DNA from 3 places in the Amycolatopsis speibonae genome. Region 3 is predicted to be linked to each of the others. Evidence: riboswitches for the same ligand, from Rfam matches in the RefSeq annotation. Region 3 holds a riboswitch; each other region holds the start of a gene.
The links. A riboswitch is a leader RNA that binds a small molecule or an ion and turns the genes downstream of it on or off. The one in region 3 is predicted to bind S-adenosylmethionine.
Positions count from the first base shown of each region.

Region 1: it holds a riboswitch for S-adenosylmethionine, as region 3 does, so the genes downstream of both, ACFOSH_RS05560 (aminotransferase class V-fold PLP-dependent enzyme) here and ACFOSH_RS17625 (methionine ABC transporter ATP-binding protein) in region 3, are expected to answer to the same signal.
Region 2: it holds a riboswitch for S-adenosylmethionine, as region 3 does, so the genes downstream of both, thrC (threonine synthase) here and ACFOSH_RS17625 (methionine ABC transporter ATP-binding protein) in region 3, are expected to answer to the same signal.

Region 1 is NZ_JBHRWK010000011.1:8,832-18,501, reverse strand. It holds gene ACFOSH_RS05565 (hypothetical protein) at 1-433, opposite strand, end outside; gene ACFOSH_RS05560 (aminotransferase class V-fold PLP-dependent enzyme) at 453-1,817, opposite strand; SAM riboswitch class IV at 1,851-1,965, opposite strand; gene ACFOSH_RS05555 (M23 family metallopeptidase) at 2,094-2,777, opposite strand; gene ACFOSH_RS05550 (potassium/proton antiporter) at 2,920-4,398, opposite strand; gene ACFOSH_RS05545 (ArsR/SmtB family transcription factor) at 4,510-5,193, opposite strand; gene ACFOSH_RS05540 (penicillin-binding transpeptidase domain-containing protein) at 5,237-6,841, opposite strand; gene ileS (isoleucine--tRNA ligase) at 7,052-9,670, opposite strand, start outside.
Region 2 is NZ_JBHRWK010000002.1:145,909-155,578, reverse strand. It holds gene rpsT (30S ribosomal protein S20) at 249-509, shown strand; gene holA (DNA polymerase III subunit delta) at 562-1,545, opposite strand; SAM riboswitch class I at 1,681-1,813, shown strand; gene thrC (threonine synthase) at 1,826-3,091, shown strand; gene ACFOSH_RS00795 (ComEC/Rec2 family competence protein) at 3,109-5,514, opposite strand; gene ACFOSH_RS00790 (helix-hairpin-helix domain-containing protein) at 5,511-6,233, opposite strand; gene ACFOSH_RS00785 (DegV family protein) at 6,378-7,223, opposite strand; gene octT (diglucosylglycerate octanoyltransferase) at 7,234-7,962, opposite strand; gene ACFOSH_RS00775 (histidine phosphatase family protein) at 7,966-8,580, opposite strand; gene rsfS (ribosome silencing factor) at 8,577-8,981, opposite strand; gene nadD (nicotinate-nucleotide adenylyltransferase) at 9,037-9,636, opposite strand.
Region 3 is NZ_JBHRWK010000024.1:16,505-26,174, reverse strand. It holds gene metG (methionine--tRNA ligase) at 1-424, shown strand, start outside; gene ACFOSH_RS17655 (TatD family hydrolase) at 432-1,286, shown strand; gene ACFOSH_RS17650 (transglycosylase family protein) at 1,683-3,062, shown strand; gene ACFOSH_RS17645 (DUF222 domain-containing protein) at 3,125-4,147, opposite strand; gene ACFOSH_RS17640 (GNAT family N-acetyltransferase) at 4,295-4,519, opposite strand; gene ACFOSH_RS17635 (hypothetical protein) at 4,600-4,878, opposite strand; gene rsmA (16S rRNA (adenine(1518)-N(6)/adenine(1519)-N(6))-dimethyltransferase RsmA) at 4,920-5,756, shown strand; SAM riboswitch class I at 6,004-6,094, shown strand; gene ACFOSH_RS17625 (methionine ABC transporter ATP-binding protein) at 6,307-7,317, shown strand; gene ACFOSH_RS17620 (4-(cytidine 5'-diphospho)-2-C-methyl-D-erythritol kinase) at 7,439-8,404, shown strand; gene ACFOSH_RS17615 (ABC-F family ATP-binding cassette domain-containing protein) at 8,472-9,670, shown strand, end outside.

The DNA.
Region 1 (9,670 bases), on a different contig from region 3:
GCCAGGCGAGCCCGACCAGTCCCAGGGTCAGCAGGATCGCGCTGCGCGCGTCGCCGTCTATTTCGAATTCCCAGAAACCGACGAGATCCGCCAGCACGATGGCGACGAGTCCGCCGACGGCGATCGCGGCGACCTTCCACCACGGCATGGTCCGCGTCCGAATCGTGTAGAACAGCACCGTGCCGAGGTAGACGGCGAGGACGGCGAACAGCCAGTTGTCCAGCCGGCTCATGCCGACGACCGAGACGGCTTCCCCGGCCTCCCTGCTCATCTCCACGCCGTAGAGCGCTCGGTACCGCCCCGGGCCGGAGTTGGGCGCGTAGGCGAACCACCCCTCTGATCGGCTCGAACCGACGGACAAGGCCACTACCGCCAGTTGGGCGAATCCCAGTAGCGCCAGCGGAAACCAGTAACGCGGTCGCTCGTTCCCCATGCGGGGTGAGGGTAGTGGGTCAGGCGCAGAACGGGGGAAGCTCCCGCGGATCGTTCTCCGGCACCCAGCGGCCCTCCGGCTTCTCGTACTGCCAGCGCGCGCCGCGGGCGACGATCTGGCGCAGCGCCAGGACGAGCCTGTCGACGTGCTCGGTGGTGCTGCCGAGACCGAGGCTGACCCGGACGGCCTGCTGGCCGGTCGAGCCGGCGGCGGAGATCAGCCGCTTGGTCGCCACGTGCGCGCAGAACGCGCCGTCCCGGACGCCGATGCCGTACTCCGCGGACAGGACAGCGGCGAGCCAGCCCGGGTCGAAGCCGTCGACGACGAAGCTGAGTGTGCCGACCCTGTCGACAGGCGCGTCGAACAGCCGCAATTCGGCGAAACCGGGGATACCGGCGAGACCGCGACGCAGCCGCGCCAGCAGTTCGTCCTCGTGGGCGACGATCGCGTCCCAATTCCCGGCCAGTGTCTCGCAGGCGACGCCGAGCGCGTAGACGCCGACGGTGTTGGGGGAACCGGCTTCGTGCCGCTCGGCACCGGAATTCCAGACCACGCCGAGGTCTTCGGAGTCGCGGGTGACGAGCTTCGTCGCGCCGCCACCGGCGAGGTACGGCTGGGCGGCGCGCAGCCAGTCGGCGCGGCCGATCAGCGCACCGGCACCGAAGGGCGCGTACAGCTTGTGCCCCGAGATCGCGATGTAGTCGACGTCCAGTTTGCGCACGGAGATCTTGCGGTGCGGTGCGAGCTGCGCCGCGTCGAGCGCGATCCGGGCGCCATGCCGCCGCGCGACGGCGGCGATCTCCTTGACCGGCAACAGTTCCCCGGTCACGTTGGAGGCGCCGGTGATGACGACCAGTCGCGGACCCTGCGGGCAGTCCGCGAGCGCTTCGTCCACAGCGGACACCGCGGCCAGACGAGTACGCGGAGTCTGGATCCGGCGGACGTTCGGGCCCTTCCACGGCAGCAGCGCGGCGTGGTGGTCGGTGTCGAACACGACGACCGACGTGTGCTTCGGCAGGCTGCGCGCGAGAAGGTTGAAGGAATCGGTGGTGTTGCGGGTGAAGACGACGGAGTCGGTCGACCGCGCGTCGACGAAGTCCCGCAGGATTCCGCGCGTACGCTCGTAAAGCTTGGTGGAGATCTGCGAGGCGAACCCGGCGCCGCGGTGGACGCTGGCGTACCAGGGCAGGAACTCGTCGACAGCGTCACGCACCTTGTCCAGACAGGGAGCACTGGCCGCGTGATCGAGGTTGGCGTAGCCGATGTCGCCGCCGGTGACCAGCGGAACCCGCAGACCGGCACAGGCCACCGTCGGGATTTCGTGCTCCACAACGGTTTCCGTGACAGTGACGGGGGTGCTGGTGCGTTCGAGAGCGAGAGTCATCGTCAATCCTCCGGGCCAGGGGACCCGACGAGGATCCCGCGCTTGCCCGTCGCACCACGCGACGAGCCAGGTCCTCACCCGGGGCACCCCACCGCGGAAGGAGGGTTGCCGGTCAGCTAGCCGGGGCTTGACGCTGACACTCGTGACCTACGAACGAAGTTAGCGGATGGGCGGCCGATCAAGCCACCCCTTGTCCGCATCTTGAGACGCCGCTCACGTACTCCGCAAGCGAAAAGAACCGTTGCCCGGCGCCGCGCCGCGCCGGGCAACGGGAGGTCAGACGCGGAATCGCCCGGGAAGCGGGACGACGGAACGCGAAGAGACCTCGGTCGCGGAACCCGAGTACTGCTCGGTGCCCGCGGTGAACTGCCAGCCGCCGAAGGTCTTGCCGTCGACAACCTCGCCATGGGCCTCGGCGACCTTGGTCGAGACCTCGTCGTAGGAGAGGCCGCTCCAGTTGCCCGCACCGACACCGAAGTCGCGCGAGTCCCCGCCCTTGGCGGCGGCCGCGGGCAGGGTCCACAGGGTGAAGTGCACGTGGGCGCCGGTGCTGCTGCCGCCGCAGGGCAGCGCGTTGCCGGTCCGGCCGAGGAGGTCACCAGGGGCGACCTTCTGGCCGTCGGTGACCGAAATGTCTTCCATGTGGTAGTACCCGGTCCGCCAGCCGCCGTCGTGGTCGACGGTCACCCAGTCGCCGCCGCCGCAGTGCTGGATCCGGACGGTGCCCGCCAGCGGGGCGCGAACCTTCTTGTCGGCGGGGCTGAGGTCGATGGCGTTCTTCACGCCGGAGTTCCCGTTGTCGGAGTGGATCCCCGCCGAGTAGATCGACTGGCCCGTGTCGAAGGGCAACCCGAACGCCGGGAACGCGCCGGCCGCGGCTGCCGCCGGCGCGGAAAGAACCACCCCGACGAGCGCGGCAGCGGCCCCCAGACCGGCGAACCGTGCAGGAAGTTTCGTCACCTTGCGTACTCCTTACCCCGCGACACTCACCCATTCGATGGAGTCGATTGCGGGGAAAGTAATCCAAAAGGAGTACAAAAGGGAACAACACGTAAGAAAATTTCTGAGATCAACCGACGAAAGACTGGCGCCGGTTAGTGACCTAGTGGCCGGATTCGCCCTTCCACCTGGCGAGGCGTCCGGCGCGGTCGACGGCCCGCAGGCGTCGTTCGGCCGCGTCACGGACGTCGGCGGTGGTCACGACGAGTAACTGGTCACGTTCCTGGAGCCGGGTGTTCTTGTTCGGCGTGAAGCCGGTGCCGTCGCGGACGAGGAGGCTGATCGTCGCGCCCACCGGCAGCCGCAGTTCGGCCAGGTAGACGCCGTGCATCTTCGATCCGGAGTTGATCCGGACCTGCAGGAGTTCCGCGCCCATCTCGTCGAGCGGCGCGGAGTCGACGTCGATCTCGTGCGCTTCGGCGTGCTGGGCGAGCCCGAGCACTCTCGCGAGCGGGGTCAGCGTCGCGCCTTGGAGCAGCGTCAGCACGATGACCAGCACGAATACCGCGTCGACCAGCTCCTGCGCGCCGGGCACCCCGGACGAGAGCGGAATCAGCGCGAGCACGATCGGGACCGCCCCGCGCAACCCGGCCCAGGACAGGAACACCTGTTCTCGCCAGGGGATCTTGAACGGCAGCGCCGACAGCACGACCGACACCGGGCGGGCGAGCAACAGCACGACCGCGCCCGCGACCAGGCCCTGGACCAGACTCTCGAAGATCCTGCCCGGCGAGGCGAACAGGCCGAGCAGCACGAACAGCCCGATCTGGGCGAGCCAGCCGAGCCCTTCGGCGAAGGACAGCGTGTCCGACCGGTGCGGCAGCTTCGAGTTCCCCAGCACCAGCGCCGCGACATAGGTGGCGAGCAGGCCCGACGCGTGGGCGAGCTGACCGCTCGAATACGCCACGACGCACACCGCCACCGTGGCCAGCGGATACAGACCGGTCGCCGGGAGCGCGGCCCGTCGCAGCGCCTGCGCCCCGAACCAGCCGAAGGCCAGGCCGATCACCAGCCCGGCCGCGAGTTCGTAGACCACCAGCAGCGGCAGCGACCAGTCCACGGTCGTGCCCTCGGCGAGGACGACGACCGCGATGTAGGCCGGGGCGTCGTTGATCCCGGACTCGATTTCCAGCGCGCCGACGAGCCGCTTCCCGATGCCCGCCGATCTCAGCACCGAGAAGACCGCGGCGGCGTCGGTCGAGGCCAGCACCGCGCCCCACAGCAACGCCATCCGCCAGTCCAGGCCCAGCAGCCAGTGCAGCGCGGCGCCGGTGACCGCGATACTCACCACCACGGCCACTGTGGACAGTGCGATTCCGATGCCCAGCGAGGGTTTCACGGCCGCCCACCGGGTGGTGAGACCACCTTCGGACAGGATCATCACCAGCGCGGCGAGGCCGAGGGACTGGGTGAGCTCGGGGTTGTCGTAATGGATGCCGAACCCGGCTTCGCCGAGCAGGACGCCCATCCCCAGGTACAGCAGCAGCGAAGGAAGGCCGACCTTGATCGACACCCGGACGGCGATCACGGCGACGAGCAGCACGGCACCGCCGGTACCGAGGATGAGCGGGAGCTGCTCCATGTCGCCTCCCGTCCGGTCGCCGTGAGGGCTCCAGAATAGTGAGGCGGTGGTCGTCACTCGTTCGTGTACCGGTCGAAAACCGTCCGGTAAGCCTGTGTTACAGACTGTCCTTTACGGACTGCGCAGGGCCACCAGGTCGACACCGAGGTCCGCGAACGGTCTTTCCGCCGCGGGCAGGACCTTCACCGCGCGGTTGCCCTCACGGGACAACCAGCCGGCACTCACTCCGTGAGACAGTAACGCCGCGGGGACACGTCCCGCCAAATGATCACGGCGCACTGTCCAATCCAGACAGTCACGCAGCATCGGACGTCGGCCGTCGGCGATCTCCACCCCGAGCGTGCCGAGCACCTCGCGCCCGCGAGCGGTCAGCGTCAGACCGTCGGCCTCGTCGATCAGCCCGGTGGCGAGCATCCCCTCCCGCAGCGCGACGCCGACCGTCCCGGCGAGGTGGTCGTAGCAGGTCCGGGCGAATTCGAGCCGCTTCACCCGCACCGACGAGCGCAACCCCTTCACCGGGCGGTGTTCGGCGTGCTGCGCCAGATGCTCGATCAGCTCGGCCACCCGGGGGTCGGCGATCCGGACGTAGCTGTGCCGCCCCTGTTTGACCCGGACGACGAAGCCGGCATCGGTCAGCTTCGTCACGTGTTCGCTCGCCGTCGACGCCGCGACCTCGGCCGCTCCGGCCAGCTCGGTCACCGTCCAGGCACGCCCGTCGAGCAGCGCGAGGCACATCGACGCGCGGCTCGGATCGGCGAGCACGGCCGCGACCTCGGCCAAGGCGATCGTTTCCATGCGTTCACCGTAGAAGATCCATGGTTCGGCGAGGACCGAAACGTCAGCCGGCCAAGAACTTCGCAGCCAGCCCGACCGCGGGTTTGGAGTCGTTGGAACCCGCGAGCATGACCGCGAAAGCGACGTCCCCGCGATAGCCGACGAACCAGCCGTTGGCGTCGGCGCCCGAGCCGAACTGCGCCGTCCCTGTCTTGCCGAAGACGGCGCCGCTGCTCTTCAACGCCTTCGCGGTCCCTGTCGTGCAGACCTCGCGCATCATCGCGCGGACCTGGTTCAGCACCCCGGCGGGCGGGGCCTGGTAACCGGTGTTGACCTTGGTCTCCAGCCCCTGCCACAGCTTCGGCACCACCGGCTTCCCGGTGGCGACCGTGGCCGCCATGAGTGCCGCACCCAAGGGGCTGACCTGCACCTTTCCCTGCCCGATCCCGGCCTCGACCTGCTCGTCACCGCTGCTCGACGGCTCCACCTTCCCGGTCTCGGTGGTCAGCCCCGGGATCTCGAAGTCGGCGTTGAGGCCGAGCTGGGTCGCGGCCTTCGCGAGGCCGTCCGCGGGCAATGCCCCGGCGAGCCGCCCGAAGGTCGTGTTGCACGACGCGGCGAACGCGGTCTTCAGCGAAACTGTCCCCAGGTCGAACCCGTTCTCGTTCTTGAGCGTGCGGGTCCCGATCTGCTCACTGCCCGGACAGGCCACCGGCGCGTCGACGGAGACCCCGCCCTTCTGCAGCGCCGCGGTAGCCGTGGCGATCTTGAAGGCCGAACCCGGCGAATAGAGGCCGTTCAGCGCCGTCGGCTGGTTCCCTGCCGCGCCGTTCTGCGCGACCGCCAGGAGCTCGCCCGAAGTCTTCATCGCGACGATGATCGCGGGCCCCTGGAAACCGTCGACGGCCTTCTGCGCGGCGGTCTGGGAGGCCACGCTCAGGGTCGAGACCAGCGGTTTGTCGGTCTCGACAGGCTGGCCGAAGAGCGTTTCGACCGGTTTGCCGGAGGCGTCGAGCCGCGACACGGCGACGGTGGCGGGAGTACCGGTGCCGCCGTTCTGTTCGGACGCGACCTTGGCCAGCGCCCCTCGCAGAATCGGCGCGACGCCGGCCGCATCACCGCCAACAAGGGCCTTGCCGTCCCTGTCGGCCACGATCGGCTTGGCGGAAGCGCGCGCGACGGAGAGTTGCTGACCGGCTTCGAGCTTCGGGTGGATCACCGACATCGCCCAGCGGACCACCCACTTCCCGGCGTTGCGGACCAGCTCCAGCTTGCCTTCGTACCGCCAGACGCTGTCGCCGGGAAAGGACCACGCGACGTGGAAGGTGGCCGACGTCGTGGTCGCGTTCCCCGGCGTGGTCGGGACTTCGCCCAGGGTCGTCTTGACCGGCGCCGCACCGAGCGCGCCGCGCGTCACGGACAGGGCGGCCGTGGCCGCCGCCGGGTCGTCGACCGGCGCGCCGGTCAGGTCACCGGTGTCGAACTGCCGCAGGAACCGGGCGGCGACCTGGGCGGGGCTCTCTCGCGCGCTCTCGGTGGACTCCCCTGGGCCGCCGGAAGCGGCGGGCGCCTGGTCTTCCCTGACCAGCAGCACCACCGCGGCCACCACGACGGCGACGACCGCCAGCGCGGCGCCGATCAGGATCCCTCTTTTCCGGGCAGGACTCATGGACTCGCTCTCCCCCACGCGGCGCGCACCTCTCGCGCGCCCCCGGGCGCCAGCTTGCCGATTCCGCCCGCACCAGGTGAGCAGGCGGCGAGAAAGCGACGTTTCCGAATCCGTTTCGTGATCCCGCTGATCGGGACCCCCGGAATGCTATGAAAGGTCCTTTCCTTGCAAAATTTGCGAGGAAAGGACCTTTCATAGCGCTTGCGCGGGTCAGGCCTTGGCGACCGCCACGGTCACCTTGGTGCCCTCGCCGACCGTCCCGGCCGAGCCGTCGGCGACGTCGCCGTAAGCCACCGAAGTCGCCAGCGTCTCCGAAGCGATGAACCCCTCGTGCGCCTTCGCGGCCGTGACCACGTCTTCCGGCGCGTCGACCGTCAACGAGATCCTGTCGGCGACGTCGAGTCCGGCGTCACGGCGGGCCTGCTGCACGACCCGGACCAGGTCGCGGGCAAGGCCCTCGGCTGCCAGCTCGTCGGTCACCTCGGTGTCGAGCAGCACCAGCCCGGCACCGCCGGGCAGTTCCGCGGCCGCGCCGCCGCCCTTGGCGACCAGACGCCGGTCGTACTCGCCTTCGACGAGCTCGATCCCGGCTGCCACGACGGCGCCGCTCTCCGACGTCGTCCACTCGCCCGCCTTGACGGCCTTGATCACCGTCTGGACATCCTTGCCCAGCCGCGGTCCGGCGGCGCGGGCGTTCACCGCGACCTCGAAACCGCCGTGGGCGGCGACGTCCGTGGTCAGCTCGACGGACTTGACGTTGACCTCGTCACGCAGGATGTCGGTGAACTCGCGCAGCGAGTCGGCCTCGTGCGCGGCGACGACCAGCTTGGCCAGCGGCAGCCGCACCCGCAGCTTGTTCGACTTCCGCAGCGAAAGCGCCGAAGACGCCACCTGGCGCACCCGGTCCATCGCCGTCACCAGCGCCGCGTCGGCGGGCAGGTCCAGCGAGTTCGGCCAGTCGGCCAGGTGCACCGAACGGCCACCGGTCAGTCCGCGCCAGACGACCTCGGTGGTCAGCGGCAGCAGCGGCGCCACCACCCGCGACGTCACCTCCAGCACGGTGTGCAGGGTGTCGATCGCGTCCTGCTCCCCCGCCCAGAACCGGTCGCGCGACCGGCGCACGTACCAGTTGGTCAGCACCTCAAGGAAGTCACGGACGCCTCCGCAGGCACCGGCGACGTCGTAGGTGTCGAGCGCGTGCTCGACGTCGGTCACCAGTTCGTGCGTCTTCGCCAGCACGTATCGGTCGAGGACGTGCTTCGAATCCGTGCGCCACTGGCCTTCCACGCCCTCGGCGTTCGCGTAGAGCGCGAGGAAGTAGTACGAGTTCCACAGCGGCAGCACGGCCTGGCGGACGGCGTCGCGGATGCCCCTGTCGGTGACGACCAGGTTCCCGCCGCGCAGGATCGGGCTCGCCATCAGGTACCAGCGCATCGCGTCGGAGCCGTCGCGGTCGAAGACCTCGTTGACGTCCGGGTAGTTGCGCAGCGACTTGGACATCTTCTGGCCGTCCGAGCCGAGCACGATCCCGTGCGAGATGCAGGTGCGGAACGCCGGCCTGTCGAACAGCGCGGTCGCCAGCACGTGCAGCAGGTAGAACCAGCCGCGGGTCTGCCCGATGTACTCGACGATGAAGTCGCCCGGGTAGTGGTGCTCGAACCATTCGGTGTTCTCGAACGGGTAATGCACCTGGGCGTACGGCATCGACCCCGAGTCGAACCAGACGTCGAACACGTCCTCGATCCGGCGCATGGTGGACTTCCCGGTCGGGTCGTCCGGGTTGGGCCGGGTCAGCTCGTCGATGAACGGCCGGTGCAGGTTGTCCAGCCGGACACCGAAGTCGCGCTCGATCTCTTCGAGCGAGCCGTAGACGTCCGTGCGCGGGTACGCCGGGTCGTCCGACTGCCACACCGGGATCGGCGTGCCCCAGTACCGGTTTCGGGAGATCGACCAGTCGCGGGCGTTCTCCAGCCACTTGCCGAACTGGCCGTCCTTGACGTTCTCCGGGTACCAGGTGATCTGCTGGTTCAGCTCGATCATCCGGTCCTTGAACTCGGTCACCGCGACGAACCACGACGAGACGGCGCGGTAGATCAGCGGGTTCCGGCAGCGCCAGCAGTGCGGGTACGGGTGCTCGTAGGTCTCGTGGCGCAGCAGCACCGCGCCCTGACGGCCGGCCGATCCGGTGCCGTTCTTGAGATCCTTGATGATGTTCGGGTTGGCGTCGAACACCTGCTGGCCCGCGTAGTCCGAGACGGTGGCGTCGAACTTGCCCTGCGCGTCGACCGGGGTGACCGGGACGATGCCGACCGCGTCGGTGACGGCCTTGTCCTCTTCACCGTAGGCGGGCGCGATGTGGACGACACCGGTGCCGTCCTCGGTGGTGACGTAGTCCGCGGACAGCACGCGGTGCGCGTTCTCGTGCCCGGTGAAGTACGGGAACGGTGGGGCGTAACGGGTTCCGAGCAGTTCGGTACCGGTGTAGTGCCCGACGACCGTCGGCTCTTCACCGAGCTCGCGGGCGTACGAGGCGACACGGGCTTCGGCGAGCAGGAATCGCTTGCCTTCCTGCTCCTCGGATTCCACCACGACGTAGCGCACGTCGGGGTGCACCGCGGTCGCGAGGTTGGACGGCAGCGTCCACGGGGTCGTGGTCCAGATCAGCAGGTAGGTGCCGTCGAGCTCGTTGTCGTTGCCCTCCATGCGGAAACCGACCGTGACGGCCGGGTCCTGACGGCTGGCGTAGACCTCGTCGTCCATGCGCAGCTCGTGGTTGGACAGCGGGGTCTCATCGCGCCAGCAGTAGGGCAGGACGCGGTAGCCCTCGTA
Region 2 (9,670 bases), on a different contig from region 3:
TCCCGCCTGTCCTGATTGTGTGTTTCGCTGTGCGGACAGGCGGCGGAACCCTAGGCACTACGATCTTCACCGTACCGCACCAGCACGCGCGGAGGCGGCCACGATCCGCCCCGGGACGACTGTTAAGCTGGCCCTTCACCGCTGTGTGGCATTCCGTCATGGAGGAAACCCGCGCCGCTTTCACGAGCGCGCAGGGCCGGTCACAGCGCGGCGGTGAAACCACCGAGAGATTCAAGAGGAGCGCCCCCGTGGCCAACATCAAGTCGCAGATCAAGCGCATCACCACCAACGAGAAGGCGCGTCAGCGCAACCAGGCGATCCGGTCCTCGGTGAAGACCGCGATCCGCAAGTTCCGCGAGGCCGCCGACGCCGGCGACAAGGCCAAGGCCCTGGAGCTGCAGAAGGACGCGGCCAAGAAGATGGACAAGGCCGTCACCAAGGGCGTTCTCCACGCCAACCAGGCCGCCAACAAGAAGTCCGCGCTCGCGAAGCGCGCGAACTCTCTCTGATCGGTTTTCGAAGGGCCCTTGCGACTCGCGCCGCAAGGGCCCTTCGCCATGTTCAGCGGCTTGTGCCGTGGGCGTCGACGACCTGCAGGACGGCACGTTCCAGCGCGTACTCAGGGTTGGCCGCAGCACCCTTGACCTCGGCGTTGAGCCGGGCGACGACCCGCATCGCGGTGGCGAGACCGTCCTGGCCCCAGCCACGGGCCTGCCCCTGCGCCTTGCGCACCTTCCACGGCGGCATCCCCAGCTCGCCCGCCATCTGGTTCGGGTTCCCGCGGCCGGCACCGGACACCCGCGCGATCGTCCGCACTGCGTCGGCCAGAGCATCCGCGACCAGCACATGCGGAACACCCAGCTGCATCGCCCAGCGCAGCGATTCCAGGGCCGCCGCCATGTCGCCGGCGACGGCCTTCTCGGCGACGGCGAACCCGTTCACGTCCGCACGGCCCCGGTGGTAGCGGCGGACCGCCTGCTCGTCGACCGTTCCACCGGCGTCCGCGACGAGCTGGGTCGCGGCCGACGACAGCTCGCGCAGATCCGAACCGACGGCGTCGATCAGCGCGAGCACGGCCGCACCGTCGATCTTCCCGCCGACCCGGCGGACCTCGTTGCGGACAAAGGATTCCCGCTCGGCGGCCTTGGTCAGTTTCGGGCATTCGACGATCTCCGCCCCGGCCTTCTTCAAGGCCGCGGGAAGCGCCTTCGCGGCCTTGCTCCGGCCGCCTCCGCTGTGCACGACGACGAGCACGATGCCGTCGGCGGGCGCCTTGACGTAGGCCATCACCCCGTCGGAGAGCTCCTGCGAGATGTCGTGCGCGGATTCGAGGACGATCACCCTGCCCTCGGCGAACAGCGAGGGGCTGACCATCTCCGCGAGGGCGGGGACTGTGAGGTCCGACACCCGGATCCGGGTGAGATCCGCCGTCGGGTCGGCCGCTTTGGCCGCGTCCGAAGAGGCGCGGACCGCGCGTTCGATCAGCAGCTCTTCCTCACCGAGAACCAGGACCAGCGGCGATGGGGCGGAAGCTTGCGTCGTCACGGTGACGATCCTCCCACTCCTCCTCTCGTGTGCTTTGTCCGGTGATGTGTTCCGGGCACGGTGGCCCCACCTGAGGCTCATGTCGTACGGTGTTGGCGAGGCGACGCGATCATGCGCGTGCCGACAATCGAATACCGCTCATCCAGAGGGGCAGAGGGAACGGCCCGATGAAGCCCCGGCAACCGGCGTCAGCCTGTCATTCCGCGATCGCGGGATAGCTGACGAACACGGTGCCAATTCCGGCCCGCCACGGCGGGGCAGATGAGGAAAGGACCTCGCGATGACCGCAACCCTCGGCACGACCTCCACCACCAAGACCCCGGATCTCGGACCGGCCGTCGAACTGGTGTCGAAGGAAGAGGGACACCGGCAGCCGCTCGCCCCCGAATTCGTTTCCGCCGAAGACTTCTCGCCGCTCGAAGTCGCCTACGACTTCGGCCGCGTGCGCCGTGAGGACATCGAAGCCGGGCCGAAGAACATCTGGCGCTACAAGAAACTCCTTCCCGTTCCCTCGAACGTCGAAGAAATCCCCAACACCGAGCCCGGCGCCACCCGGCTCGTCCAGGCCGACAGGCTCGCGAAAGCGTTGGGTGTCAAGAAGGTCTGGGTCAAGGACGACACCGGCAATCCCACCCACTCGTTCAAGGACCGCGTGGTCGCCGTCGCGCTGGCGGCCGCGCGCGAGTTCGGGTTCGACGTGCTCGCTTGTCCGTCGACCGGCAACCTGGCCAACGCGGTCGCCGCCGCGGCCGCCCGCGCCGGCTGGCGGTCGGTCGTGCTGATCCCGAAGACCCTCGAGCGCGCCAAGATCCTCACCACCGCCGTGTACGACGGCGACCTGATCGCGGTCGACGGCAACTACGACGACGTGAACCGGCTCGCCACCCAGCTCGCGGCCGAGCAGGAAAGCTGGGCGTTCGTCAACGTGAACGTCCGGCCCTACTACTCCGAAGGTTCCAAGACCCTGGCCTTCGAGGTCGCCGAACAGCTCGGCTGGCGGATTCCCCCGCAGATCGTGGTGCCGATCGCCTCCGGTTCCCAGCTCACCAAGGTGGACAAGGGTTTCCGCGAGTTCGGGCAGCTCGGCCTCGTCGACGAAACGCCGTACAAGGTGTTCGGCGCGCAGGCCACCGGCTGCTCCCCCGTCTCGGCTGCCTTCCGCGCGGGTCACGACGTCGTCCAGCCGGTCAAGCCGGACACGATCGCCCGGTCGCTGGCGATCGGCAACCCGGCCGACGGCCCCTACGTCCTCGACGTGGTCAATCGCACCGGCGGCGCGATCGAAGACGTCACCGACGAAGAGGTCGTCGAGGGTATCCGGCTGCTCGCCCGCACCGAGGGCATCTTCACCGAGACCGCAGGCGGGGTCACGGTCGCGACGGCCAAGAAGCTCATCGAGACCGGCAAGCTCAACCCGGACGAGGAGATCGTGCTCCTCATCACCGGTGACGGCCTCAAGACCCTCGACGCCATCGAGGACAAGGTCGGCCCGAAGGCCACGGTCGGCGCCTCGGCCGACGCGGTCCGCGAGGCTCTCGGCATCTGAGTTCCCGCCGGCCCGCCTCAAGAACGAGGCGGGCCGCGGGGCTCACCCCGGCGCACCAGCGCAAGGCCCCGCGCGTCGGCGACGACAGCGGTGTCGCCGTCCGTGTCCGTCCTGGCGACGGAAGCACCGACGGCCGTCAAACTATCCAAAGTGGACTTGTTCGGATGACCGTAGGGGTTTCCGGCACCGACGCTCACCAGCGCGACCTGTGGCGCGACGGCGTTGAGGAAATCCGGTGCCGTGTAGCGACTTCCGTGATGCGGGACCTTCAAGATGTCGGCACGCAGATCGGCGCCCTCGGCCATCAGATCGGCCTGCGCGGCGAGTTCGACGTCGCCGGTCAGCAGCAACCGGCCCGCCGGGGTCACGGCGCGCAGGACGACCGACCCGTTGTTGATCACCGTGCCGTCCTGTTCGCGAACCGAGCGCCGGGTGACATAACGCGGCCCCAGTACGTCCAGTGACAGCCCCGGCCAGTCCAGCCGCTGCCCGATCCCCAGTTCCAGCAAGGGAATCCCGCGACGCGCGGTCTCGTCCGCGACCTGCTGCCACGCCCACGCGGGAGCCCTGCCAGGGCCGACGGCGACCGCCCCGACCGACCGGCCCTCGAAGACGGATTCGAGACCGCCGATGTGGTCGGCGTGCAGATGGCTCAGCACGATCAGCGGAACCCGGTCCACACCGAGCCTGCTCAGGCATTCGTCGACCGGTCCCGGTTCCGGCCCGGTGTCGACCAGGACCGCCCTCCCCGGCTCACCCGTGGCCAGAACGACGGCATCGCCCTGTCCGACGTCGCAGGCGACCGCGCTCCACGACGCCGGCGGCCACGCCGGGGCCAGCACCCGCACCGGCACGAAGACGAGCAGTCCACCCGCCAACGCGACCGCCAGCAGGATCCTGGCGTGACGCAGCCGGAAGGCGACGAGAACCACGACGAGCAGCCCTGCCACCAAGAGGCCACCCCACCAGCCGTCCGGCCAGTCCACGACCGCTCCCGGCGCCCGGGCACCGTGGCGGGCCACGATGATGAGCCAGCTCGCCTCGGGTTCGGTCAAGCGGACCAGCAGCCTGCCCGCCGACGGCCACCACGGTCCGACGACGGTGGCGAGCACGCCGAACACGGTGGCCGGGGCGACCACCGGCGCGACGAGCACGTTGGTCACCACCGAAACGAGGCTGACCGATCCCGCCATGCCCGCGATGACCGGCGCGGTCATCACGAACGCGGCCAGCGGGATGGCCAGCCCCTCGGCGTAGCCGGCCGGGACACCGCGTCCGACCAGCCACTCGGCCCACCGCGGGGCCAGCAGCACGAGCCCCGCCGTCGCCAGTACCGAAAGGGCGAACCCGAAGTCGGCGGCCATCGCGGGGTCGGCCACGACGAGCGCCGACACCGCGAACGCCAGCGCGGGCAGCGCCGAACCCCGGCGTCCCAGGGCCAGCGCCAGCAACCCGACCGCCCCCATCACCCCGGCGCGGAGCACGCTGGGCGCGGGTCCGGCGAGGACCACGAACCCGGCGAGCCCCGCGGCGGCCGCGGCGGCGGAGGTCCGCGGCCCGACCCGGAGCACTTTCAACAGGAGCAGGATCGAGCCGCAGACGATCGCCACGTTCCCACCGCTCACGGCCATCAGGTGGGACATGCCGGAGTCCGTGAACTCGCGCTCGACCCTCGGGGACAGCGTGCTCGTGTCCCCCACGACCAGTCCGGGCACAAGACCGGCCTGCTCCTCCGGGAGGACCGCGCACAGGCCCCGGAGGCCGGTGCGTAGCGATTCCGCGGCCCGCTGCCACCAGGGCGCCGGCGACAGGGCCGACGGCGGGCCTCGCACCGAGAGCACCGCGACCGTCAGTTCGGCCCCCTTCGCCGGTGCGAGCCGCCCGGAGGCGGTGACCTGCTGCCCGGGCAGCAGGTCAACCCACCCCTCGGCGGGAGCGAGCAGGAGGATCCGGCCGGCCGAATCCACCACCCGCTCCGCCGCCACCACGGTGTCCACCGTCGCGGCGATGACCACCAGGCGGGTGCCTGCCCGGCGATCGGCGTATCCGGCACCACGGACCGGACGTGGCCGCTCGGTGACCACCACCCTCGCGGTGGCGTCGCTCCCCCGTGAGGCGGCGGCACGGAGGTCGTCATGCTCGGCGGCCCGGATCCGCAACGCCACCGGACCGGCGGTGAGCACACCGAGGACCGCGAGCGCGCCCAGGCCCGCCACCCACCGGGACGCCGTCCGGCGGGCACGGACACCGGCGATGATCGCGAGCACCACGGCGGCCGCACCGCAGAGCATCGTGATCCACCAGCCGCCGAGCAGCCCGGAAAGAGTGCCGAGCCAGGCCGTCGCCGCGGCCGGTAACAACCGCAGGTCCTGACCTCGCCACGACGTGGTGTCCACTTCGGACGGATCGGCGGACGGGTTCATCCGACGGACACCAATTCCCGGAGTTTTTTCAGTTTGGATTCGCCGATCCCTTCTACGTCACGGAGTTGCTCGACCGTGGTGAACCCGCCGTGCTCGGACCGCCAGCCGGCGATGCGTTTGGCCATCACCTCACCGACCCCGGGCAGGGTGTCGAGTTGTTCGGCCGTGGCCGTGTTCAGGTCGAGCTTCCCCACTGGTGTCCCCGGTCCGGCCGCGGCCGGACCGGGGACGCCGACGGCCACCTGCTCGCCGTCGGTGAGCCGCCGGGCCAGGTTCAGCCCGGTCAGATCCGTTCCGGACGGTGCCCCACCGGCCGCCGTGAGGGCATCGGCGACCCGTGCGCCCGGAGGGACGGTGACCAGGCCGGGTTTGAGCACCCGGCCGACGACGCTGATCACCAGAGGCGCCTTGACCGCCGCGGCGGGGGCGTCTCCGGCGGCCTTCGCCGACGGCAGGGGCGGTGGGGTCTCCGCCCCTGGCCGGTGTCCGAACAAAGCGACCGCGCCGGTCACGATCACGGCCACCGCGATCAGCACGGCCACCACGGCGAGCCACCGCCGGTTCACCGGAATCCCGTCCGCCGTGAACCGGGCTGGCACCCAGCGGCGCACGAGCCTGCCCACGGGCGGGCCCTGGGTGGGTGGCGACAGCTGCGCGGCCAGCCACGCCAGCCTGGCGTTGACGGAGGGACCCGATGACCGGGCGGTTTGGTCGAACACGTGAACGACGCTACGGAGCGGGGGCGGCGGGCGGCAGTGGTGATTCCCGAAGTTGTGGACAAGTGGGGTGTTGTGGACAACCCGGCCCCTGCCGAGACCGGATCGCCGGTTTCCGTCGGGGTCGTATGGGACGCTGGCCGGTTTCTAACCCGCCCGCTGGATCACGACGCCGAGCACGCCGGGACCGGTGTGGGCCCCGATGACGGCGCCGATCTCCGAGACCACGCACCCCTCCGGGCAGCTGATGGACTCCTCCAGCCGGTTGGCCAGCTCGACGGCGCGCTCCGGCGAGGCCAAGTGATGGACGGCGATGTGGGCGAGCCCGCCTTCGGCCGCTTTCACGGCGAGCTCGACCAGCCGCGCCACCGCGCGGTTCATCGTCCGCACCTTCTCCAGCGGCTGGATCCTGCCTTCGGACATGTGGAGCACCGGCTTCACCGCGAGCGCCGTGCCGAGCAGGGCGGCCGCCGGGCCGATCCGGCCGCCGCGGCGCAGATATTCGAGGGTCTCGACGGCGAACAAGGTTTCCGAACGGCTCACCGCGTCGACCGCCGCGGCCTCCACCTCGGCCGGATCGGCCCCGTCCGCGGCGGCACTCGCCGCTCGGAGGGCGGCGAAGCCCAGTCCCATCGCGGTGCTGCGGGAATCGACCACGCGCACCTTGTCCGGACCGACCTCCTGGGCCGCGAGCACCGCCGCTTCCCAGGTCCCGGACAACTCGCGGGACAGATGGACCGACACGACGGCGTCCGCGCCCTCGGCCAGCGCCGCCCGGAACTCCTTGACGAATTCGGCGGGTGTCGGCCGGGACGTCGTCACCAGGCTGCGTTTGCCGAGTGCTTCGGCCAGGGCCGCAGGACCCATTTCGACGCCGTCGAGAAACACGACGCCGTCGACGAGGACGTGCAACGGGACCACCCGGATCCCGTTCCGTTCGGCGAAGCCTTCCGGCAGGTGGGCGGTGGAATCCGTGACAACGGCGACCGGCACGGCAGCCAGCCTACGTTGCCGCGGGGCGCAGCACCGGGGCCATCAGGCGGGCCATTTCGGCGCCAACGGAGGCATGTCCTTCCCAGCCCCAGTGCATCCCGTCCGGATTGCCGCGGCCGCTCAGCACGTGGTCGCCGACGACGGCTCCGAGATCCAGCAGCGGGACGTCCACGCGCCGTCCCCATCCGGCGATGGCGGCGACGGCACCGGCCCGGGCGGTGTGGACGCGGCCGTAGGCGTCGGACCGGTGGACGGACGGCAGGATGCCGAAGATCGGCAGTTCCGGTCGCAGCACGCGCAAGGCCCCGACGGCGGTGTCGAGGTACTGGACGGTCAGCTTCGAAGGCAAGACCACCGGACGTCCTCGAAGAGCGATCGCGAGCCGCGGCTGAGCGGCGAGATATGCCTTGCGCACCACCCGCCGCAGCGGGTCGGGACGCAGGTAACGCAGACCCGTGCGCAGGTAGGTGGGCAGCGGCGAAGGCAGTGTGTCCATGCTTCCGACGGCCAGCACGACGGCGTCGGCGTGGTGGAGATCGGCCCAGACACGCGGGTCACCGATCAACGACCACCAGGCGTCCCGGGCGGTCCAGCCGAACCCGGCGACGAGGTCCACACCGCCGCCACCGAGCGCCTCGGCGGCGATGTTGGGCCACAGGCGCGCGTCGTCGGCGGCGAGCGGTCCGTCCGGGCCGTGGAAACTGAGGGAATCGCCGAACACCAGCAGGCGCGGGGCCATGGATCAGCCGGTGATTCCCGCGTTGTAGGCGGCCAGACGCCAATTCCCGTCCCGCCGGGTCAGCTCGACCCAATGGCAGTTGACGATCCCGCCCAGAGTCGGCCACAACGCGACCGGCAGGCCGAGCAGTTTCGCGGTCAGCGCGATGATCAGACCGCCGTGCGTCGCCAGCAGTACGGCATCGCCGGCGTCGGCATTGGGCTGGTCCAGGTCCGCGACGACCTCCATCGCACGTTCGGCGACGTCCACCCGCGACTCGCCGCCGGGCGGCGCCCAGGTCGCGTCGACTCGCCAGCGCGCGCGTTCACCGGGGTAGGCCTCGTCGACCTGCTGACCGGTGAAGCCCTGCCATTCACCCAGATGGGTTTCCCGGAGACGCTTGTCGATCCGCAGCGGGACGCCGAGAGCCTCCGTGAGCACGGTGGCCGTGTCGGTCGCCCGGCGCAGATCCGAGGCGATCACCAGATCCGGGGAGAACCTGGCGAGCGCGGGGACGGCGAACCTGGCCTGGTTCCAGCCGACCGGCGTCAACGCGGAGTCCAGATGCCCTTGCATCCGGCCCGCCGCGTTGTAGTCGGTCTCGCCGTGGCGCCAGAGCACCAGCCGCCGCGGACTCACGAGGCGCCTTGCGCGTCGGCGGGGTCCTCCTCGGCAGGTGTCTCCAACCCTTCGACCTCGATCCGCGGGCAGTCCTTCCAGAGCCGCTCGAGACCGTAGAAGGAGCGTTCCTCCTGGTGCTGGACGTGGATGACGACGTCGACGTAGTCCAGCAGGACCCAGCGGCCTTCACGGGCGCCTTCACGGCGGACGGGCTTGTGCCCGCCGATCCGCAGCTGCTCCTCGACGTTGTCGACGATCGCGCCGACCAGTCGCTCGTTGGGCGCGGACGCGATCACGAAGGCGTCGGTGATGACCAGCTGGTCGGACACGTCCAGCACGACCACGTCGCTCGCCTTCTTGTCCGCCGCCGCATGGGCGGCCGCTACGGCCAGCTCTCGTGCCTCGGACGTGGCTGTCACAGTTCTCCTCAAACAGATTGCTTTACTCGCGGGTGCGCCCGACGAGGGTACCCGGTCAGGCACCCGGGTCTTTGCGATAGAGGTCCTTTTTGGCGATGTAGCGCACCACACCGTCGGGGACGAGGTACCAGACGGGTTCCCCGCCTTCGACCCGCTCGCGGCAGGCGGTGGACGAGATCGCCATCGCGGTCACCTCGACCAGGCTCACCTTCCCACTCGGCAGATGCTGCGAATTGAGCCGGTAACCGGGCCTGGTGACGCCGATGAAATGCGCCAGGTCGAACAGCTCGTCGGCGTTGCGCCAGGTGAGGATCTGTTCGAGCGCGTCCGCGCCGGTGATGAAGAACAACTGATCGTCCGGGTACTCCGCGCGCAGGTCGCGCAGGGTGTCGACGGTGTAGGTCTGCCCGACGCGGTCGATGTCGACCCGGCTGACCGAGAACACGGGGTTGGACGCCGTCGCGATCACCGTCATCAGGTAGCGGTCCTCGGCGCGGGTGACCACCCTGTCCGACTTCTGCCACGGCTGGCCGGTGGGCACGAAGATGACCTCGTCGAGCGCGAACCGCGACTGGACCTCACTGGCCGCGACGAGGTGCCCGTGGTGAATGGGGTCGAACGTGCCGCCCATGACCCCGATCCTGCGTGGTGACATGGGTCGTGAGCCTATACACCGCAGGTGGCTTCAC
Region 3 (9,670 bases):
GGCGGCGAGCGAGGCCATGCGCGTCGTCACCGCCGCGAACCGGTACCTCTCGGACCAGGAGCCCTGGAAGCTGAAGGACGACCCCGCTCGCCGCGACAGTGTTCTGCACACCGCCCTGCAGGTCGTCTCGGACGCCAACACGCTGCTGACCCCCTTCCTGCCCCACTCGGCTCAGAAGGTGCACGAGGCACTCGGCGGCACCGGCATCTGGGCGGCCCAGCCCGAACTGCAGGAAGTCGAGGACCTCGACATCCCCGGCCGGATCAACCCCATCATCACCGGCGACTACAAGGCCGAGCAGGCGAGCTGGAAGTCCGTGCCGATCGAGGTCGGCAAGCCGCTGGAGAAGCCGACCCCGTTGTTCGCCAAGCTGGACCCGGAGCTCGGCGAGACGGGCCCCGAATGGGCGCCGATCTCGAAATGATCAGCTGATGGGCGAGCAGAAGAAGGAGTTGCCCCCGATCCCGGACCGGCTGCCGGTTTCGGTGGTGGACGCGCACACCCATCTCGACGCGTGCGGCGCGGTCACCGCGGCCGATGTGACGGCCATGGTCGACCGCGCCGAACGCGCCGGTGTTTCGCGGGTGATCACCGTCGCGGACGATCTCGCATCCGCCCGCTGGGCCGCGCAAGCGTCCACTTGGGACCGCAGGGTTTGGGCCGCCGTCGCGATCCATCCCACGCGCACCAAGGATTTCGGCGAGGACGAGAAATCCGAAGTGGAGAGTCTCGCGAAGGAGCCCAGAGTGGTCGCGGTCGGCGAGACCGGCCTCGACTACTACTGGGACTACTCGCCCCACGACGCCCAGCAAGACGCCTTCCGGTGGCACATCGATCTCGCCAAGCGGATCGGCAAGCCGCTGATGATCCATGATCGAGACGCTCACGACGACGTCCTCCGGATTCTCGAGGAGGAGGGGGCGCCCGAGCAGGTCGTTTTCCACTGTTTCTCGGGAGACGAGCATGTCGCTCGCCGCTGCGTCGACGCGGGATACGTGCTTTCGTTCGCCGGAACGGTCAGTTTTCGCAACGCGCGCGGGCTCCACGAGGCGGCACGGATCGTTCCGGCGGACCAGTACCTCGTCGAAACGGACGCTCCGTTCCTGACCCCCCATCCGTTCCGTGGACGGCCGAACGAGCCCTACTGCGCCGCCTACACCGTCCGCCACCTCGCCTCGCTCAGGGGCGAGGCGGTGCACGAGGTTGCCGAAGCGGTGCGAGTGACCGCCGAGCGGGTCTTCCGTTTGCCGACAGTCACCTCCCAGTTGAACGGATTGCGACATTAGTGATCATCAATGGTCCACTCAGATGAGTGACCAACGTCACGACACTCCGGGGGGTATTTGCGCAACCCGGCGAGGTTCGTTACTGTCCCGTGATCGTGCCGGTCGGTATCCGCTCATGCGGTTTCCGGCTGTTACGCCCACAGTCACGTCAGTGCACGTCGGGGAAGCGGAACCGGGAGCGGTACGGCCTGGAACCGTGACGATGGCGCTGACTGCGGGTGTCGGACTTCTAGAGGTGTGCCGAAGTGCGCATCGAGACGAAGGACGTTGTGGAGCGGTTGTCGAGCTCCTCGACGTCTTGGGAAAGGGAACGACCCAGTGACTGGTAGCAGTAGGCAGGATGGCTCGCGCCTCGGCGCAGAGACGAACACCTTCGCTTCCGCCGGTTCGGTTGCCGTGCTCGACCGCGACACTCAGTACGGCGAGCTGGACTACTCCGACGACCCGCGCATCACGCACCAGGACGTCCTGGCCGCGCTCGGCCCTGATGCCGATGCCCTGATGGCCGAGATCGACGTCGACGTCGACGAGCTGATCCGCCTCATCAGCGCCGAGACCACCATGCTCCCGCCGATCGTCATTCCGGACGAACTCGCCGAGGAGCGCACCGCGGGCGCGCCGAAAAAGGTCGCGACCAAGGACGAGGTCATCGGGAGTGCGACCCGCGTCTGGAAGAAGCGTTTCCTCAAGGGAACCGTCATGGCGGTGCTGCTCACCCTCGGCGGTGGCGGCGCGGCCGCGATGGCGATGAACAAGAGCGTCACGCTCGACATCGACGGCAAGCAGCAGACCGTCCACAGCTTCGGCGACACGGTCGGCGAGGTCCTCGAAGACGCCGGCCTCTCGGTCGGCGCGCACGACTCGCTCTCGCCCTCGCCTCAAGCCGAGGTGGGCGACGGCGGCGTCATCAAGCTCGAGCGCGGCCGCAAGCTGAACCTGATCGTCGATGGCGCACCGCAGCAGGAGTCCTGGGTCCGCGCGACCAACCTCAGCGAGGCCCTGAACCAGCTCGGCCGTTCCGATCTCGCGAAGTCCGGCACCTGGACCTCGCTCCCGCAGAACGGCGAGCTCCCGATCGAGGGCACGACCGTCGAGGTCAAGACCCTCAAGAACGTCACCGTCTTCGACGGCGCGAATGAGCCGCACAAGGTTCAGACCAACTCGGTCACCACCAAGGAATTCCTCGGTGAGCTCCGGATGACCCTCGGCCCGGACGACGAGGCCGTCGGTGGCCTTGACGTCAAGCTGGTCGACGGCGCCGAGGTCCACATCAGCCGGACCGGCGTCACCATGGTCAAGCAGAACGAGGAAATCGCGCCGCCCGAGCAGAAGGTCGACGACCCGGAGCTCGAAAAGGGCAAGACCAAGGTCGAGGACCCGGGCACCCCAGGCCAGAAGACTGTGACCTACAAGGTCACCAAGCGCAACGGCAAAGAAGTCGGCCGCGAGAAGGTCTCGGAAGAGGTCATCACCGAGGCCAAGTCCAAGATCACCAAGGTCGGAACTAAGAAGCCCGCTGATCCGGCCATCGGTGACGCCGGCGCCTGGGACCGCATCGCGCAGTGTGAGGCGACCGGTAACTGGGCCGCCAACACCGGCAACGGCTACTACGGCGGCCTGCAGTTCAACAAGAGCACCTGGGATGCCTACGGTGGCGACCAGTACGCCGCGTACCCGCACCAGGCCAGCAAGGCCCAGCAGATCGCCGTCGCCGAGAAGGTTCGCGATGCCCGCGGCGGCTACAGTGCTTGGCCGCACTGTGGCAAGAAGGCCTGACGTCGGCTAAGTCCTCCTTTCCTGAAGGTCATCGTGTGGGTTCCCCGCCCGCAAGGTGGCCTTCAGGCCGTTAAGGGCCTCTGTGGACGCGTAGCGTCCTCGGTCCTCGGTCTCGACAGCCGTGCCCACCAGCGCGTAGGCCGTATGCGGGCTACGTTCTGGGATCGGTCGGCTACGGCGCCCTCTCGGACGTCACCGTCGCTGTGGTGCGGGCTTGAATGGGTCTGAGGCCGCGCCTGGGTGCTCTGGGGGCGGTGTACGGGTTTCTTGGCCGGAGCTGCGGTCTGAGGTCGCTCGGTGCCCTCTTCCGGGGCCTGCCGCGGCAGAGGGATTTCCGGCCCGCTCTCTGCGAGATCGACGATCTCGGTGAAAGCGTCACCGCGTCTCTCTGCGGGGGTGCGGCCGTCAGCTTCCCTGTTCGGGGCCGGATACGTCAGCGGCGCTAGAAGCGCGTTCAGGCGGGCGCCTGTCTCTGGATCGAGGTTGCCGCGCATCTCCCATCGGCCGGTTCGTTTCTGGCGCAACCAGAACTCGGTTCGCTCGCGTTTCGGAGTGGGATCCTCAGTGTCGCTCCCGTCCGGGTCGAGATCCGCGAGGAGTTTTGTTGCTTTCACCGTGACGTCGCGCGGTCTCGCAACGCTGGCGAGAGCGACCAAGTCCTTCTCGGCCTCGAGCCGCGCGCTCGCTGTGACCTGTTCGGGCAGCTTCCGCATGACAGTGACGATCCGGTCGATGCCGGCTTGGGCCAGCGCGCCGGTCGTGGCTGCGACTCCGGTCAAAGGCGCGACGGGTTGAGTCGATGTGCCGTCGCGCGCCCGTCTCGAGTTGAGCGCCAGTGCTCTACCGGCCACCTGCTGCGCCTCCGCTCGGGTGACCCGGGCGGCATGCTCGTAGAAGACGGCGATCGAGTCGTATCCGTAGAGGTCCCGGACACCACGTGACTCGATCTCGGCCAGGATCTGGCCGACTTCGGCGGCGATTCGCCGCCCTTCGCGTAGCCGCGTCTGCAACTCGTCGAGCAGCAGATCGGCGTCACCTTCCGGCAGGTTCAGCGGGAAGGTCTTGGGGATTCTTGTGCTGGTCATCCCTCAATTGTCGGGCCAGATTCGAACAAGTGCACGGTATCGATCGGGCGAATGATCGTCACGCTCCGGCGGCGTGAAACCGCTCCGACCACTCTTGAGGGGGAGGCGTGTCGTTTCGGAGATGCCACTGGGATGGTGGGCGTGGGATCAATCCGGCTGCTTGCCCGCGTTGTCCGTCTGATCCCATTCCTCACGGAGCACCCCGTAGACGACGGCGTCGTGCACGCCGCCGGGCCAGCGTCGAGCACGCCGGAACCGGCCTTCTTCAGCGAATCCCAGCCGCCGCCCGACGGCGATCATGCCCGGGTTTCCCGAGAACGTGTCGAAGTCCAAGCGGAGGGTGTCGGTGCGGCGAACAAGTAGGTCGTCCACAAGCGCAAGGCTTCGGTGCCGAACCCGCCGCCCCAGTATCGCTCGTCATAGATGACCAATCCCATCCTTCGCCAGTCGGTCTACCTGCTTTCCCAGTACCAGCTGACCCGGCCCATAAGCCTGCCGTCACTCAGGTCGCACACGGTGAGGCTGGTGCGGGGATCGGGCCGATCGACCTTGGTGGCAGTGAGTTCGCGTGCCGTGGATTCGGCGGCCGCCGCGGTCGTGGTGCCGAAGTAGGGCCCGTTCGTTTCGTGCCAAGGCCGCGCGGGATCGAGTAGATCGCGGAGAGGCCGGAGGTCGGACGGTCGACAGTCGCGCAGCCGGACTTTCTCACCATCGAGTACGACGTCGTCCACCGGCCAATCGTGGCCTACCGGGGGCTGGTTACGATCGTCAGGTGACTGAACTGCTCGGTCCTGCGGAGATCAGGGCGCTGGCGGCCGAGCTGGACGTGCGTCCGACCAAGAAGCTCGGCCAGAACTTCGTGCACGACCCGAACACGGTGCGCCGCATCGTGGACCTTTCGGGGGTTGGTGAAGGTGACGTCGTGCTGGAGGTCGGGCCGGGCCTCGGCTCGTTGACCCTCGGCCTGCTCGCGACCGGCGCCGAGGTCGTCGCGGTCGAAATCGATCCCGTGCTGGCCGGGCGGCTGCCGAATACCGTGGCCGAGCGGGGCGGGGCCGAAAGGCTGACGGTCGTCAGGGCGGACGCTCTGCGGATCACGGTGGAGGACTTGCCCGCGCGGCCGACGGCGCTCGTCGCGAATCTGCCGTACAACGTCGCCGTCCCCGTCGTGCTCCACCTGCTCGCCGGGCTGCCGTCGCTCACCAGCGGTCTCGTGATGGTCCAGACCGAGGTCGCGGACCGGATGGCGGCCGGTCCGGGGAGCCGGACTTATGGCGTGCCCAGCGTCAAGCTCGCGTGGTACGGAAAGGCGCGCAAGGTCGCCGCGGTGCCTCGCGCCGTGTTCTGGCCTGTTCCGAACGTGGACTCCGCACTGGTCGCTTTCGAACGGGGCGACGTGGTGTCGTCCGTGGAGCGTGAGCGTTTGTTCGCGGTGGTCGATGCCGCCTTCTCTCAGCGGCGGAAGACTCTGCGTGCGGCGTTGGCGTCATGGGCGGGCTCCGCCGAACGCGCGGGGGAGTTGCTCGAGAAAGCGGGTATCGACCCCAAGACCCGCGGAGAGCAGTTGGATGTTCATCAGTTCGCCCGGATCGCCGCGGCGGCGGGCTGACCACCTGTTGCAGGTGTGACCGGCACCGCGTGAACGCGAGCCGGCCGATATCAGCACGAGCGCGTAAATCCTCTTCTCGATCTGCATGATCCACTCCTGTCTTAGCAGGCAGCGGCCTTGTCGTAGCACAAAGGTATCTGTTGCTGTCTCAAAATATGGACAGCAGTTCCTGTATCGTGGACGCGACCAGACGTGTGATCTGCGCCTACGTGCTTGCTTTCATCCAGTGGGATCGGTTTTACTCAGTAAGCCATCCCGAGCGACTGAGAGACCTGGCTCGCCGAAGTCGCAGCAACCACCCTCCACAGGGCAGGTGCTACCGCCAGGACCGATGGAGGCTGTGCCTAATGAACAGGGTCACCCACCCGCTCCTGCTGACCAGGCGACGTGTCGTTGATGAAGGTCGCCGCACGGTAAGTGCGTGTCGACGCTCCACCGTTACTGCCTGAGTCTTTTCCCTTACCTCTGAAATCCGTCCGTTTCCGGACGGTTACTCGGTGACGGTTGGCGCGCTCGAAAGAAGCGGCGCCCCATTTGCATGGAGCCTTTCGTGATCACTGTCGAAAACTTGTCCAAGTCCTTTCCCCTCAACGGAAATCCCGTCGTCGCCCTGCGCGATGTGAGCGTGGACATCCAGGCTGGCTCGCTGTTCGGAGTCGTCGGTCCGGCTGGCTCCGGCAAGTCGACCCTCGCTCGTTGCATCGGGCTTCAGGAGCGTCCCGACCGAGGCGTCGTCCGCCTCGACGGACTCAACACTGGGACCCTCGACGGCCGTCGGCTGCGCGAAATCCGCCGTCAGGTCGGTGTCGTGAGCACCAAACCGGAGTTGCTCGCCGAACGCACCATCGCCGGCAACATCGCGTCTCCGCTCGAGCAACTCGGCCTCGATGGGCCGCAGCGTCGCAACCGGGTCGGCAACCTGCTCGACCTGGTCGGGCTCACTCCCCGGGCAGGGCAGCGGCCGAGCGACCTGTCCGAGGGGCAGCTGCGCCGGGTGGCCATCGCCAAGGCCCTGGCCGCCGGGCCGTCCGTGCTCTTGGCCGACGACCCGACCGCGGGTGTGCAGCCCGAGGAGTACGGCGCGGTCCTGACCGTGCTCGACCGTGCGCGTGCCGAGCTCGGAGTCACCGTGCTGCTCACCACTCCCGACGCCGGTGTCGTTCGCCGTGTCTGCGACGACGTCGCGGTCCTGGAGGCCGGGGCGATCATCGAACGCGGATCCGTGCTCGACCTGGTTTCCGACCCGAACAGCCGGACCGCGCAGGCGCTGCTGCCCTCCATCGAGACCGGCCGGGCGCAGGCTTCGAAGTACGACCGCGCGGTGGACGTCGTGCTTGTCGGCTTCGCATCGGTCGGCGCGCTGCTGCCGGAAGCCGCCGGTCGCTTCGACGTCGAACTCGCCACCATCGGGGGCGGTCTGACCCGGATCGGCGACACGCCGGTCGGCCGGTTCCGCCTCGGTGTGCGGGGTGAACGCGCGGACGCCGCACTCGCCTGGATCGCCGAACGTGGCGGCCACGTGACCCACCCGGTCCGCGGACCGCAAGGCGTCGCTGCCTGATTCCTCCACGAACGGGCCGCCCCGGACGAAATCTGTCCGAGGCGGCCCGTTCGTGTCTGACTCGCCCTGTTCCTTTTCTCCTGATGGCGGCACAAGTGGAGCGGCCACGTAGGCTTGAGTCGTGCTCGCCGTCGTACCGCCCCCAGTAACCGTCAGGGTTCCCGCCAAGGTCAACCTGCACCTGGCGGTCGGTGACGTACGCCCGGACGGCTACCACGAGCTGGTGACCGTGTTTCAGGCGCTTTCCCTGACCGACGAGGTGACCGTCGCGATCACCGAGGACCCCGGCGTCGAGGTCTATGGCGAAGGCGAAGGGGCAGTACCGACAGGGGCCAACAACCTCGCTTGGAAGGCGGCACAGGCGCTGGCGGCGCACGTCGGCAAAGCGGACGGCGAGTCCAAGATCAGGGTGGTGCTTCGCAAAGGAATCCCGGTAGCGGGCGGGATGGCCGGTGGCAGCGCCGACGCGGCCGCGACCCTGGTGGGCCTGGCATCGCTCTGGAAACTCGACATTTCCCGAGATGAACTGGCGGGTATCGCCGCGAAGCTCGGCAGCGATGTTCCCTTCGCGCTCTACGGTGGGACAGCGTTGGGCACCGGCAGGGGTGAGCAGCTGGTGCCGGTCTTGTCGAGGCATACGTTCCATTGGGTGCTGGCCTTCGACCAGCGTGGTCTTTCGACCCCGCGGGTGTTCGGCGAGCTGGACAGGTTGCGTGAAGAAGGCAGCCCGCCGCGGATCGGTTCGCACACTCCTGTGGTCGAGGCACTGGCGTCCGGTGATCCGCGGCAGCTGGCGCTGCTTCTCGGCAATGACCTGCAGGCGGCCGCTGTCTCGTTGCGACCGGGACTGCGCCGCACGTTGCGGGCGGGAGTCAACGCGGGTGCGCTCGCCGGCACCGTGTCCGGGTCCGGGCCGACCTGCGCTTTCCTGTGCGCGGATGCCCAATCCGCCGTCGAGGTCGCCGCGGAGTTGTCCGGTGCGGGGGTCTGTCGCACGGTGCGCGTCGCGCACGGGCCGGTTCCCGGGGCCCGGCTGGTCGGCGGGGACGACGCGCCGCGGCCGGCGCCGCCCCGGGTGCACGCGTAAGGGTGTCCGAAATGGACATCGACTAATTCGTTGTGGTGCAAGCTTTTTGGAAAGGATCGGCTGAGGCATGGCCAACTTGGTCAACCTGGAGTCGGTGAGCAAGTCCTTCGGGGTGCGCCCGCTGCTCGACGGTGTTTCGCTCGGTGTGGCGGAAGGACAGCGCATCGGCGTCGTCGGTCTCAACGGGGGCGGGAAGACGACGCTGCTGGAGGTCCTCGCGGGGATCAGTGAGCCGGATACGGGACGTGTGAGTCAAGTTCGCGGTCTACGGATGGCCGTGGTCACGCAGCGGACGGAGCTCCCCGACGGCAGCACGGTCGGTGATGTCGTGCTGGAGCGCTACGGGGCGGAGCACGAGTGGGCCGCTGACGCACGAGTCAGGTCCATTATGGATGGTCTGGGAATCACCGCTCTCGGCGTGGAAAAAGCGACGGCGAACCTGTCCGGTGGTGAACGCCGCCGGGTGGCGCTGGCGGCCGCTCTCACCGGAGAACTGGATCTCGTGGTCCTCGACGAGCCGACCAACCACCTTGACGTCGAAGGTGTGCGCTGGCTCGCGGACCATCTGCTCAACCGCAAGATCGCGGTCGTGGTCGTCACCCACGACCGGTGGTTCCTCGACACGGTCGCGAGTGTGACGTGGGAGGTCACCAACGGTCGTGTCGAGCAGTACGAAGGCGGCTACGCGGACTGGATCTTCGCGCGGGCCGAACGGGCGAGGCTGGCGGCGACGGCCGAAGAGAAGCGACAGAACCTGGCACGTAAAGAGCTCGCGTGGCTGCGTCGCGGCCCGCAGGCCAGGACCTCGAAACCGCGCTACCGCGTCGAGGCTGCGGAGGCTTTGATCTCCGACGTGCCGGAGCCGCGTGATTCGGTCGAACTGCAGGCGTTCGCCCGTCGACGGCTGGGAAAGACCGTGCTGGAGGTCGAGGACGCCACTTTGACCGTCGGCGACCGCACTTTGCTCGATCACGTCACTTGGCGGATCGGGCCAGGCGATCGGATCGGCCTGGTCGGTGTCAACGGGTCGGGCAAGACGACGCTGCTCAAGCTGCTCGGCGGTGACAAGGAGCCCGAGACGGGGCGACGCATCCAGGGAAAGACTGTCAGCCTCGCGCACCTACGGCAGGAGCTCGACGATCTGCCGGGCGATCTGCGTGTGCTGCAGGCGATCGAAGAGATCTCAGGACGGGTCGTGTTCGGCAAGCAGGAGCTCTCCGCTTCGCAGCTGGCCGAAAAGCTGGGGTTCCCCGCGTCGAGGCAGTG